4 regions of the Bradyrhizobium sp. 157 genome follow, and region 1 is predicted to be linked to each of the others. Evidence: predicted binding sites of a transcription regulator. Region 1 holds the regulator's gene; each other region holds the start of a gene.

Region 1 (3,207 bases):
GCCGCACCCAAGGTGACCGCCCGCGGCCTGAACTTCTACTATGGCGAGCACCACGCGCTGAAGGACATCAATCTCACGCTCGGCACCCATCGCGTCACCGCCTTCATCGGCCCGTCCGGCTGCGGCAAATCCACGTTGCTGCGGATATTCAACCGGATGTATGATCTCTATCCGGGTCAGCGCGCCACCGGTCAGCTCTTGCTCGACCAGACCAACGTCCTCGACCCGAAGCTCGACCTCAATCTGCTGCGGGCCCGCGTCGGCATGGTGTTCCAAAAGCCGACGCCGTTCCCGATGACGATCTACGAGAATATCGCCTTCGGCATCCGTCTCTATGAGAAGATCTCGAAGTCCGAGATGGACGGCCGGGTCGAGAAGGCGCTGCGCGGCGGCGCGCTATGGAACGAGGTCAAGGACAAGTTGAACGCCAGTGGCCTCTCGCTGTCCGGCGGTCAGCAGCAGCGGCTATGCATCGCGCGCACCGTTGCGGTCAGGCCCGAGGTGATCCTGTTTGACGAGCCCTGCTCGGCGCTCGATCCGATCTCGACCGCCAAGATCGAGGAACTGATTCAGGAACTGGCGGAGGACTACACCATCGCCATCGTCACCCATAATATGCAGCAGGCGGCGCGCGTCTCGGACAAGACCGCCTTCATGTATCTCGGCGAGCTGATCGAATTCGACGATACCAACAAGATTTTCACCTCGCCGCGCGATCGACGTACCCAGGACTACATCACGGGGCGGTTTGGTTAAGGAGATAACAGATGGCTTCTGAGCACACCGCCAAGGCATTCGACAGCGACCTTCAGGAATTGACGCGCCTTGTTGCCGAGATGGGCGGCCTGGCTGAGCGCATGATCACCGAATCCGTCGACGCGCTGGTCCGCCGCGACGTCGCGCTCGGCAAGCACGTCGTCGCCACCGACGTCGAGATCGACCGCCTGCAGCATCTGATCGAGGAGCGCGCGGTGCTGACCATCGCCCGCCGTCAGCCGATGGCGATCGATTTGCGCGAAATCGTCGGCTCGATGCGGGTTGCCACCGATCTGGAACGGATCGGCGACCTCGCCAAGAACATGGGCAAGCGTGTCGCGGCGCTGGAGAACGATTTCCAGCCGCTGAAGCTGATGCGCGGCCTCGAACACATGACCGACCTGGTACAATCGCAGGTCAAGTCGGTGCTGGACGCCTATGCCGCGCACGATCTGCCGGCGGCGATGGCGGTGTGGAAGGGCGACGAGGAAGTCGACGCCATCTGCACCTCGCTGTTCCGCGAACTCCTGACCTATATGATGGAAGATCCGCGCAACATCTCGTTCTGCATCCATCTGATGTTCTGCGCCAAGAACATCGAACGGATCGGCGATCACGCCACCAACATCGCCGAAACCGTGTTCTACATGATCGAGGGTCAGCAGATGCTCGACAAGCGCCCGAAGGGCGACATGACGACCTTTGCCACCGCGGTTCCGAATAGCTGAGGGATACGAGATGAGCGCGCGCATTATGGTGGTCGAGGATGAGGAAGCGCTGACCACGCTGTTGCGCTACAACCTCGACGCTGAAGGCTATGAGGTCGAAACCGTCGGACGCGGCGACGATGCGGATACGCGGCTGAAAGAGCGCGTGCCCGATCTCGTCGTGCTTGACTGGATGCTGCCGGGGCTCTCCGGCATCGAGCTGTGCCGCCGCCTGCGCGCCCGGCCGGAAACCAAGCAATTGCCGATCATCATGCTGACGGCGCGCGGCGAGGAGAGCGAGCGCGTGCGCGGGCTTGCGACCGGCGCCGACGACTACATCGTCAAGCCGTTCTCGGTTCCGGAACTGCTGGCGCGGGTGAAGGGCCTGTTGCGGCGGGCAAGCCCCGAGCGGCTCGCCACTGTGCTGACCTATGGCGACATCGAACTCGATCGCGAAAAACGCCGCGTCGCGCGCTCGGGCCGTCAGATCGATCTCGGTCCGACCGAGTATCGCCTGCTGGAATTTTTCCTGGAGCATCCCGGCCGCGTCTTCAGCCGCGAGCAGTTGCTCGACAGCGTCTGGGGCCGCGACATCTACATCGACGAGCGCACCGTCGACGTCCACATCGGCCGCTTGCGCAAGCTGCTCAACCCCGGCCGCGAGCAGGACCCGATCCGCACCGTCCGCGGCGCCGGTTACGCGCTGGATGACCGATTTGCGAAGGTGGAGCCGTAAGGCTCCATCGTTGTCCGCGCGAAAGCGGGGACTCTCTCATCGTCATTGCGAGCGAAGCGAAGCAATCCATCGTGCGGCAAAGCAAGTATGGATTGCTTCGCTACGCTCGCAATGACAGTGGAACGCGTAGCCCGGATTTCGCTTCGCTCCATCCGGGCTACGACGAACCGCGACTTACCTTGTCTGCTTCGGCTGCTGACGGCGGCGGTCGGCGGCGGGCTGGTAGGCGATGCGCGAGTGGTGGGCGCAATAAGGCAGGCCAGTGAGCGCTTTGCCGCCGCAGAAGAAGAATTCCGGGCTTGAGGGATCGCCGACCGGCCAGTGGCAGGTCGCCTCGTTCAGTTCGAGCAGCGACAGCCGCTGGCTCATCGGCACGACATTGTCGAAGGCGATCGGATCCGGCTCCATCTCGACTTCGAAGGCGTGCGCGAGCGCGGTATTGCCGCGCGAGACCGGGCGCGACACGCGCATCATCGGCTGGGCGGGACGTGCCTTGCGCTGCCGCGGGGCGGCCGAGGAGGGGCTCTTGGCACGGCCGGAGAGACCCAGCCGGTGCACTTTGCCGATTACGGCGTTTCGTGTCACATTTCCGAGTTCCGCGGCGATCTGGCTTGCCGACAATCCGGCTTCCCAGAGCTTCTTAAGCTGCTCGACGCGATCGTCGGACCAGGTCAAAACCGTCATCGTAATCTTCCCTTCGCATCGCGCCGGCCAATCGGGGCGGCGCTGGCGATGTCATCGTCTCAAAAATCCCTGCGGTCAGAATCCCTTAGCCCTCGCCGGGCGCGCTAACCGCGCCCGAACGTTTACGCCTGCACAAAAGGACTCCAGGGATCAGAACTGCCGCACGAGATGTCGTATCCGACAGCCCAAACGCTACAATATGGCGTGACTCCGGCGCAAGAGTCCGGGCCCGAGCGTCCACATGTTCTGACATCTAGGCATTTCACTGCGTGTTTTCCACCACACCGCAATCCTACGGATTTCAGCCCCTTGCACTGCAGGAAA
Region 2 (3,207 bases), on a different contig from region 1:
AGCGTCCCCATGGTGGTACTCGCGACTGTTTCCCCCTCGGAGCGTCCCCGCCGCGGAGCTTCCGATTGACGACGCTCTAGGTAATCAAAAATATCAAGGCGGTAGGATGATCCTCATATGGCAAAAGCATGCCATGGTTAACGTCGTTAACCATCCGTTGCGGTCGGGTTGCTCAATTGGCGCGGCAGGCGCGCAGCGCTGGCAGCTCCTCCGTCACAGGGTCAAGCGCGGCCCGATGGCAGGCTCCGCGAGCCTCGAAGGAATAGGCCACAGTCGGCCCGTCGTCTTTCGAGCCACCCTTCGCGCTTCCGCGGGTGAGCGTCATTGCGTTCATTCCGGGGAAGGCGGGGCCGATGCCTAACCCGTGCCGAACGCCTTGAAGGTGATGATGGTGTGGGTGTCCTGGATGCCCGGGATTACCTGCACCCTTTCGTTGACGAAGTGGCCGATATCGGTGTCCTTGTCGACGTAGAATTTGACCAGCAGGTCATAATCACCGGCGGTGGAATAGATCTCCGAGGCGATCTCGGCCTCCGCGAGCGCATTGGCGACGGCATAGGATTGGCCAAGCTTGCATTTGAACTGGACGAAGAAGGGAACCATCGCTGTCGTCTCCGAATTGGTTGGTCCCAATAGGCCAAAAACCGCTGATAATGGCAAGCCAGCTTGCTGCCCATGGCATGGCGCGGTAGGACACTCCATGGCCTTCAACCGACGACTTGCACGAGGCTTGCGATGACGACGCCGATCGCGTTGACCATCGCTGGCTCGGATTCCTCAGGGGGAGCCGGCATCCAGGCCGACCTGAAGACGCTTGCCGCGCTTGGCGTCTACGGCGCTTCCGTAATCACGGCGCTGACCGCGCAGAATACCGAAGGCGTCAGCGGTATCCACCAGGTGCCGGCCGAGTTCGTGACCGCGCAGATCGATGCGGTGTTTTCCGATCTTGACGTCGGAGCGGTCAAGATCGGCATGGTGGCGCAGCCATCGGTTATCGACGCCATCGTCGCCGGCCTCAAGCGCTGGTCGCCGAAGCATGTTGTGCTCGATCCCGTGATGGTCGCAACCTCCGGCGACCGGCTGCTGGCTGCGGAAGCGGTCGAGGCACTGCGAACAAAACTCATTCCGCTTGCTTCGGTCATTACGCCCAATTTGCCGGAGGCCGCCGCGCTGCTCGACGGACCGGTGGCTGCAGGTGAGTCCGCCGTCGAAAGCCAGGGCAGGCGATTGCTGGCGATGGGGTGCAAGGCGGTGCTGATCAAGGGCGGCCATGGGGAGGGCGCCGAGTGCGTCGACTATCTGATCGGCGCGAGCGGCACTATCGCGCTGGCCGCGCCGCGCATTGCGACGAAAAACACCCACGGCACCGGCTGCTCATTGTCCTCGGCGATTGCAGCGGAGCTCGCGAAAGGCGAGGGCATGGAAACCGCCGTGCGTAACGCCAAGGCGTGGGTCAGCGCTGCGATTGCGGCGGCAGACCGGTTCAGCGTCGGCCACGGTCACGGGCCGATCCATCATTTTTATAAGTTTTACTAGCCGCCGTCGCGTAGTCGCGTAGCCCGGATGGAGCCAACGGGTCGCGCGAATGCGCGCCCGATGACAGGCTCCGCGTAATCCGGGAACAGAATCCGCATGTGAGACTGGCCCCGGATTTCGCTGCGCTCCATCCGGGCTACGCATGCTCTTGCGCCGCGGCGCATCCGTTGAATTACGGGGATGGTTAATCTTCCACGATAATTGACGCCGTTGATGATGGGTTAATGCGCGATTACGCACGAGGCAGAGACAACGTCGAGATGTTGCCTCTCCAATGTCGCTTGTCTGTCGCATCGCGCTGCTATCCGCAAGTTGTAGGGCGCGGCATTGATTCTCGTGGAATATCGCGGCGTGAACAGTCATCGCCCTGTCACAGAAATCTGTCAGGGGACAGGTATGGGTAGTGACTCCTTGAGTGAAGAAAGCCCGGAACGGCGCTTTCGCACCTTGTTTATCTCCGACGTCCATCTCGGAGCTCGCGGCTCGCAAGCCGATCGTTTGCTGGACTTCCTCAAGAGCCACGACGCCGATACGATCTACCTCGTCGGCGATATCGTCGATGGTTGGGCGCTGAAGTCGAGCTGGTACTGGCCGCAATCGCACAACGACTTCGTGCAGAAGATGCTGCGCAAGGCGCGCAAGGGCGCCAAGATCATCTACGTGCCGGGCAATCACGACGAGTTCCTGCGCAACTATTACGGCACCCATTTCGGCGGCATCGACGTGGTAGAAAACACCATCCACACCGGCGTCGACGGCAAGCGCTATCTCATCATCCACGGCGACATCTTCGATCTCGTTGTGCAGAACGCGCGCTGGCTCGCCCATCTCGGCGACAAGGCCTACGACTTCGCCATTCAGATGAATCGCCTCGTCAACTTCTTCCGGCGCATGTTCGGTGTGCCCTATTGGTCGCTGTCGCAATGGGCGAAGCTGAAGGTCAAGAACGCCGTCAACTATATCGGTGCGTTCGAACAGACGCTGGCAGGTGAGGCGCGGCGGCACGGCGCCGACGGCGTGATCTGCGGCCACATCCACTACGCCACCATCCGCGACGAGCACGGCATCCGCTACATGAATTGCGGCGACTGGGTGGAAAGCTGCACCGCGCTCGCCGAGCATGAGGACGGCCGGTTCGAGATCATCACCTGGGCCGATCCACAGCGCCGGGCAGCACCCGTTCCCCGCGTCGCGGCGCGCGCCGCATGACGCATATCCTGGTCGCGACCGATGCGTGGCATCCCCAGGTTAACGGGGTGGTTCGGACGCTGACTATGATGGCAGAGGCGGCCAAGGGATTTGGCGTCGAGGTGAGTTTCCTGACGCCGCAATCGTTTCGCACCGTCGCGATGCCGAGCTATCCCGATCTGCGGCTGGCTCTGCCGTACCCGGCCAAAGTCGCAAAACTGATCGAGTCGGCAAAGCCCGACAGCATTCATATCGCGACCGAGGGCCCGATCGGACTCTTGGTGCGACGCTATTGCCGCAAGCATGGCGTGCCGTTCACCACGAGCTTTCATACCCGCTTTCCCGAATATGTTTCGGCGCGTTCGCCGGTGCCGGAATCCTGGGTGTGGCGGGTGTTGCGCTGGTTCCACCGGCCGAGCCAGGCAGTGATGGCAGCAACGCCGGCGCTGGCAGCCGAATTGCGCCTGCGCGGCTTTCATAACG
Region 3 (3,207 bases), on a different contig from region 1:
GCTGATCATCGCGCCCATAGCGGTCGGCATTTTCGGCATGATCCTGGAACGGACCATGCTGCAATGGCTCGCCGGCCTCGATCATCTCTATGGATTGCTGCTGACATTCGGATTGGCGCTGATTATCCAGGGCATCTTTCAGAATTATTTCGGTTCGTCGGGGCTACCCTATGCGATTCCCAGTGAACTGCAGGGCGGCATGAACCTCGGATTCATGTTCCTGCCGATTTACCGCGGCTGGGTGGTTGTCTTCTCGCTCGTGGTCTGCCTTGCCACCTGGTTCCTGATCGAGAAGACCCGGCTCGGCGCCAATCTGCGTGCGGCGACTGAAAATCCGACCCTGGTGCGTGCGTTCGGCATCAACGTGCCCAGGATGATCACGCTGACCTATGGGCTTGGCGTTGGCCTCGCGGCGCTGGCCGGCGTGCTGTCTGCGCCGATCAACCAGGTGCGGCCGCTGATGGGCGCCGACCTGATCATCGTCGTGTTCGCGGTGGTGGTGATCGGCGGCATGGGATCGATCATGGGATCGATCATCACCGGATTTGCGCTCGGCGTGATCGAGGGGTTAACGAAGTATTTTTATCCGGAGGCTTCCAACACGGTGGTCTTTGTACTGATGGTGCTGGTATTGCTGGTGAAGCCTTCTGGATTGACGGGACGGGCGGCCTGACATGACGGCAATGACGGACGACACATTAAAGGTAACCCCGCGCACTTTACGCGACGAGATGATCTTGTTCGTCATCATGGCGGCGTTGCTGGCGATCGTGCCCTTGACCGGCATCTATCCGTTCTTCGTCATGCAGGCGCTGTGCTTTGCTCTACTCGCCTGCGCGTTTAACCTTCTGATCGGTTATGGCGGTCTGCTGTCGTTTGGCCACGCGATGTTTCTGGGCACAGCAGGCTATTTTACGGCGCATGCGCTGAAGGTCTGGGGCTTTACGCCGGAGCTTGGAATTCTGTTCGGCACCGCTGGCGCGGCCGGGCTTGCCGTGATCACCGGCGTCGTCGCCATTCGTCGCCAAGGCATTTATTTCGCGATGATTACGCTGGCGCTGTCGCAATTGCTGTACTTCGTCTATCTGCAGGCGCCGTTCACCCATGGCGAAGACGGTATCCAGGGTATTCCGCAAGGCTATCTGTTCGGAATCTTCAATCTCGCGAAGCCGACGGTGCTTTATTACGTCATCCTCGCCGGGTTCCTGTTCGGCTTTCTGCTCATTTTTCGCACCATCAACTCGCCGTTCGGCGAGGTCCTGAAATCGATCCGCGAGAACGAGCCGCGCGCGATCTCGCTGGGTTACAAGACCGACCAGTACAAGCTTGTCGCATATATCCTCTCCGGGACCATCGCGGGCTTTGCCGGCTCGCTGAAGGTGTTCGTGGCGCAGAACGCCTCGCTCACCGACGTGCACTGGACGATGTCGGGTGAAATCGTGCTGATGACGCTGGTCGGCGGCCTCGGCACGGTGTTCGGTCCGGTCGTCGGGGCCTTCGTTATCATTGCCATGCAGCAATATCTGGCCGGTTTCGGCCAATGGGTGACGGTGATCCAGGGCGTTATCTTCGTGGCCTGCGTGTTGACGTTCCGCCGGGGCATCATCGGCGAGATCGCGCATTATTTCCGCCGATCCCTGTAAAAACGGCGGGTTTTGGCGCAGTTTTCGGCTTCACAAAGCGGTGGATGACCCGGTCCCCGGGACCCGCCGTCGCGCGCTTTTCCCTCGAATGGTCTATGACAGTTTTGTGACAGATCGCTCCGCGGCTGTTTCTGAACAACGGAAGATTACCCATGCTGCGTTGGTTTCGTGCCTTTTTGCCCAAGGAGGAGCGGTTTTTTGATTTATTTGCTCGCCACGCCCAGACGGTCGTGCAGGGCGCGCTGGCGTTGCAGGACATGATGCGCGGCGGCGAGGAGACGCCGGTATTCTGCCAGCGCGTCAATCAGTTCGAAAACGACGCCGACGGCATCACCCGCGAGGTCCTGACCGCCGTCCGCCGCACTTTCATTACTCCGTTCGACCGCGGCGACATCAAGAATCTGATCACGTCGATGGATGACGCGATCGACCAGATGCAGCAGACCGCGAAGGCGGTGGTGCTGTTCGAGGTCCGAACGTTCGAGCCTCCGATGCGCGAGATAGCCACGCTGTTGGTCGAGTGCGCCAATCTGGTCAGCCGCGCGCTTCCCCTGATGAAGTCGATCGGGAGTAACGTTGCAATGCTGACCGCCATCACGGAGGAAATCGGAAAACTGGAGGGCCGTATCGACGATCTCCACGATATCGGATTGAAGGAGCTGTTTCTCAAGCACCGCAACGGCAATTCGATGGATTTCGTCGTCGGCGCCGAGATCTACAAGCATCTCGAAAAGGTGTCTGATCGCTTCGACGACGTCGCCAACGAGATCAACTCGATCGTGATCGAACAGGTATAGGGCAGGGCCAATTCAGTGGACGCCACCCTGGCTTTTCCAATCCTGGTCTTCTTAATTGGCGTCGCGCTGTTGTTCGATTTCCTCAACGGCCTGCACGACGCCGCCAACTCAATCGCCACGATCGTATCGACCCGCGTGCTGCGCCCGCAATATGCGGTGTTCTGGGCGGCCTTCTTCAATTTCATCGCCTTCCTCTTCTTTGGGCTGCACGTCGCCAACACGATCGGCAAGGGAATCATCGAACCGGACGTCGTCGATGCGGCTGTGATCTTCGCTGCGCTAATCGGTGCAATTGTCTGGAACCTGATTACCTGGGGGCTTGGCATTCCATCCTCGAGTTCGCACGCGTTGATCGGCGGACTGGTCGGCGCCGGCGTGGCGAAGGCCGGGATTTCGGCCGCGGTCTGGAGCGGGCTGTCCAAGACGCTCTTGGCGATCGTGCTGTCGCCGCTGGTCGGGTTTCTGCTCGCGCTGGTGCTGGTTGCGATCGTATCTTGGCTGTCGGTGCGCTCGACGCCGTTTGCGGTCGATCGCGCCTTCCGCATTCTGCAATTCGTCTCGGCGTCGTTCTATTCGCTCGGCCATGGTGGCAACGATGCGCAGAAGACCATGGGCATCATCGCGGTGCTTTTGTATTCGCAGGGCTACCTCGGGGCGGATTTTGCCATCCCGTTCTGGGTCGTGATTTCCTGCCAGGCGGCGATGGGGCTCGGCACGTTGATGGGGGGCTGGCGGATCGTCCGCACCATGGGACTGCGGATCACCAA
Region 4 (3,207 bases), on a different contig from region 1:
GCTGCAGTTCATCGTCTCGGTGGTCGGCGTGCTGGTGTTCGCGGGCCTCACCGCCTGGGATACCCAGCGGCTGAAGAACGAGTACATCTATGGCTACGCTTCGGGAGGCGCTGACGTTGAAGAGCGTGCGGCGATTACCGGTGCACTGTCGCTCTACCTGAACTTCATCAACCTGTTCACGCTGCTCCTGCAGCTCCTCGGCCAGCGCGACTAGCCGCTGCCGGACCCAGGTTCAAGAGCTGAAGCCCCGGCCTCGCGCCGGGGCTTTTCTTTTGCTCAGTGCCATGCCCGGGCTTGATCCGGGGCATGGCGGAAAGACCGTTGATCGAGATTTGTCTGCTGGTATCTTTTTGCCATGTCCGCTCCCGAAATCCGGCCCGCCACCGAGGTCGACCTCTCCGCCATCACCGAAATCTATGAACATGCGGTGCGCTACGGCACTGCGACGTTCGAGCTTGTACCGCCCGATCTCGCCGAGATGACCCGGCGGTTCAGAGCCCTGTCGGATGGCGGCTTTCCGTATTTGGTCGCCGCCGTCAAAGGCCAGGTGATCGGATATGCCTATGCCGGACCTTACCGGCCACGGCCGGCCTACCGCTTCACGGTGGAGAATTCGGTCTATTTGAAACCGGCCACGCACCGGCGCGGCATCGGCCTGCAACTGATGCAGCGGCTGATCGCCGAATGCGAGGCGCGCGGCTACCGGCAGATGATCGCGGTCATCGGCGACTCCGCCAATGCCGCCTCCATCGGCGTTCACGCCAAATGCGGTTTCCAGATGATCGGGACGCATCCCAGCGTTGGTTTCAAGTTCGGCCGCTGGCTCGACACGGTTATGATGCAGCGCGCGCTGGGTGAAGGCGCAACGACGCTGCCGACGGATTGAGAAGGTTTCGTAGCCCGGATGGAGCGAAGCGCAATCCGGGTTTCTTCCAGCGCGATAAACCTGCCCCGGATTTCGCTGCGCTCCATCCGGGCTACGAACCGCTCGTCAAACCACCGCCAGCTTGCGGTCGATCACCAGCAGCACGCGTTCGAGTTCGTGGCCGCGGCGCAGGATCAGTCCGGTCGCCGAGATCACGCTGTACATGCCCTGCTTGCGCGCAAGCCGCGGATCTTTCTCGATGCGATAGATCGGAACTTCGGAAGCGCGGCGAAATACGGAGAACACCGCGCGGTCTTTCAGAAAGTCGATGGCGTAGTCGCGCCACTCGCCGTCGGCGACCATGCGCCCATACAGATTGAGGATACGGTTGAGTTCGAGGCGATTGAACGTGACGCGATTCGGCGGCGGGCTCGCAGTGGCGACGCGCGCCACTGCGCGGCTATCGCTTGGATCGGTCTCCTCCGATATCAGAGTCATGGAGCGGCCTCCTGTCATCCTATTTACATGATCGCGCTAACGGCAGAGCGCCGCAAGGGGGTTGTAAATACGAAAGAAACCGCGGCGAATGCCCGGTATCAGCCGGAAATATCGATTCACGGGATCGTTAGCGGAATCTTATTGCTGCCCTACTTCTGCCAACCGTCCGCCCCGCTAGATTGCGAAAAGAAAATCCTGCGTTGGCCCGGTCCTTTCGGTTCCGGATTCCTCAGCCCCCAGCCCCCCGGGGCCGTCGGGATCGGGCCTGTTCGCAGAGGGAGTTAATCCCGATACTGGGCCAACGAAAGTTGGTCCTTTTTCGTTTCTGGGGACTGCTCTCGCCAATGTCCCGCGCGGCTCGACTTCGCCGATTATACGCAACTGATTCAAGGTGAGAGAAAAGTTAGGCCTCGTAGCCCCGATGGAGCTTGGAGCTAACTAGCGCAGCGCCGTCATGGCGGCGCCGAGCATCGCGCCCGGCTTGTCGCGACTGCCGTCCTGGACGTAGACGACCGCAGCGTCCACGCCGTCGCGGGAAATATTTTCAAGCGGAATGGTCCAGCTGCCCGAACCGCCGTTCCAGTCGCCGACCTTCACGAGGTTGCGTACCACGTTGTAGTAGGTGAGTTGTTGGCCGCGATTCTCGCCGCGCCCGATCGAGATCGGCACCGCCTTTGAGACCGAGCAGATCCAGACTTCGCCGCGGCCCGCCGTCGGCACCTTGCTCGCCTCTACTGAGACGTTGAGCAGTTTGCCCGACAACGTCATCTTCACCGGCACCGACATCACGCCTTCAGCCTTGCCGGTATTCTTGATGGCCCCTTCGATGGCGGCGCGATCGCTGCCGATCACCTGCGCCGAGCCATTGACGATCATCTGCGGCGTGTAGAGGTTACGGTCGCCACGCACATGCGAATAGGCCTTCTGACGCGCGCTAAAACGCGAATCCGCCAGCGTGTCCTTCCAGCCAAGATAATCCCAGTAGTCGATGGGCATGCTCAGCGCGATGATGGACGGATCCTTGGCGAGTTCGCCGACGATCTGGTCGGCCGGCGGACACGACGAACAGCCTTGCGAGGTGAACAATTCGACCACGGCACGCGGTTCGGCATGAGCAGGGCGGATGATGGCGATGATCGCGCAGACGCCGAGCGCACCGGACCATCGCGATATGCTGTTGTAGGCCATCATCGCTGTCATCGTGCGAACCGGGCGTAGCGTTTTCCATCCGTATTTGTACGGGGCATGATCTGATATCCCAAAGGCGCACCCCAGACGCACGAAAGCGGCCTTGTCATAGGCCGCCTTCTCCTTGCTCGCCACTCACTTCGAAGTGAGGCATCGATCACAAATCCGCGTTAAGCCGCGAGTTTGCGCAGCACATAATGCAGAATGCCGCCGTTTCGGTAGTACTCGAGCTCATCGAGGGTGTCGATGCGGCAGAGCAGCGGCACGCGCTGCAGCGAACCGTCGCCGGACACGATCTCGGCCGTCAGGGTTTGGCGCGGCTTCAAATCACCCTGGAGCCCGCGAATCGTCACCGTCTCGTCGCCCTTGAGGCCGAGCGATGTCCACGACGTGCCGTCTTCGAAGGTCAGCGGCAACACGCCCATGCCGACCAGGTTGGAGCGATGGATGCGCTCGAAGCTCTGGCAGATCACGGCGCGGACACCGAGCAGACGGGTGCCCTTCGCGGCCCAGTCGCGTGAGGAGCCGTTGCCGTATTCGGCGCCGGCGAACACCACCAGCGGCACGCCCTCCGCCTGGTACTTCATCGCGGCGTCGTAGATCGGCATCTGCTCACCGTCGGGCCAGTGCTTGGTGAGGCCGCCTTCCGGAATATT

The links. Region 1 encodes PhoB, which activates phosphate uptake and scavenging genes when phosphate is short. Its sites were predicted from a motif close to TGTCATNNANCTGTCAT; they were not measured.
Region 2: the regulator PhoB is predicted to act here: its motif matches at 1,894-1,910, upstream of IVA95_RS36385 (UDP-2,3-diacylglucosamine diphosphatase).
Region 3: the regulator PhoB is predicted to act here: its motif matches at 1,739-1,755, upstream of IVA95_RS17700 (DUF47 domain-containing protein).
Region 4: the regulator PhoB is predicted to act here: its motif matches at 1,376-1,392, upstream of IVA95_RS06325 (DUF2794 domain-containing protein).

The regions. Positions count from the first base shown of each region.
Region 1 is NZ_JADPKF010000077.1:133,969-137,175, reverse strand. It holds gene pstB (phosphate ABC transporter ATP-binding protein PstB) at 1-756, shown strand, start outside; gene phoU (phosphate signaling complex protein PhoU) at 768-1,484, shown strand; gene phoB (phosphate regulon transcriptional regulator PhoB) at 1,495-2,199, shown strand; gene IVA95_RS20155 (GcrA family cell cycle regulator) at 2,374-2,883, opposite strand.
Region 2 is NZ_JADPKF010000120.1:156,992-160,198, reverse strand. It holds gene IVA95_RS36400 (J domain-containing protein) at 1-11, opposite strand, end outside; gene IVA95_RS36395 (Lrp/AsnC ligand binding domain-containing protein) at 358-603, opposite strand; gene thiD (bifunctional hydroxymethylpyrimidine kinase/phosphomethylpyrimidine kinase) at 736-1,536, shown strand; gene IVA95_RS36385 (UDP-2,3-diacylglucosamine diphosphatase) at 1,933-2,745, shown strand; gene IVA95_RS36380 (glycosyltransferase family 1 protein) at 2,742-3,207, shown strand, end outside.
Region 3 is NZ_JADPKF010000073.1:371,762-374,968, reverse strand. It holds gene IVA95_RS17710 (branched-chain amino acid ABC transporter permease) at 1-673, shown strand, start outside; gene IVA95_RS17705 (branched-chain amino acid ABC transporter permease) at 675-1,643, shown strand; gene IVA95_RS17700 (DUF47 domain-containing protein) at 1,796-2,440, shown strand; gene IVA95_RS17695 (inorganic phosphate transporter) at 2,456-3,207, shown strand, end outside.
Region 4 is NZ_JADPKF010000027.1:30,367-33,573, reverse strand. It holds gene IVA95_RS06335 (Bax inhibitor-1/YccA family protein) at 1-214, shown strand, start outside; gene IVA95_RS06330 (GNAT family N-acetyltransferase) at 356-886, shown strand; gene IVA95_RS06325 (DUF2794 domain-containing protein) at 992-1,363, opposite strand; gene IVA95_RS06320 (DUF1223 domain-containing protein) at 1,802-2,563, opposite strand; gene acnA (aconitate hydratase AcnA) at 2,722-3,207, opposite strand, start outside.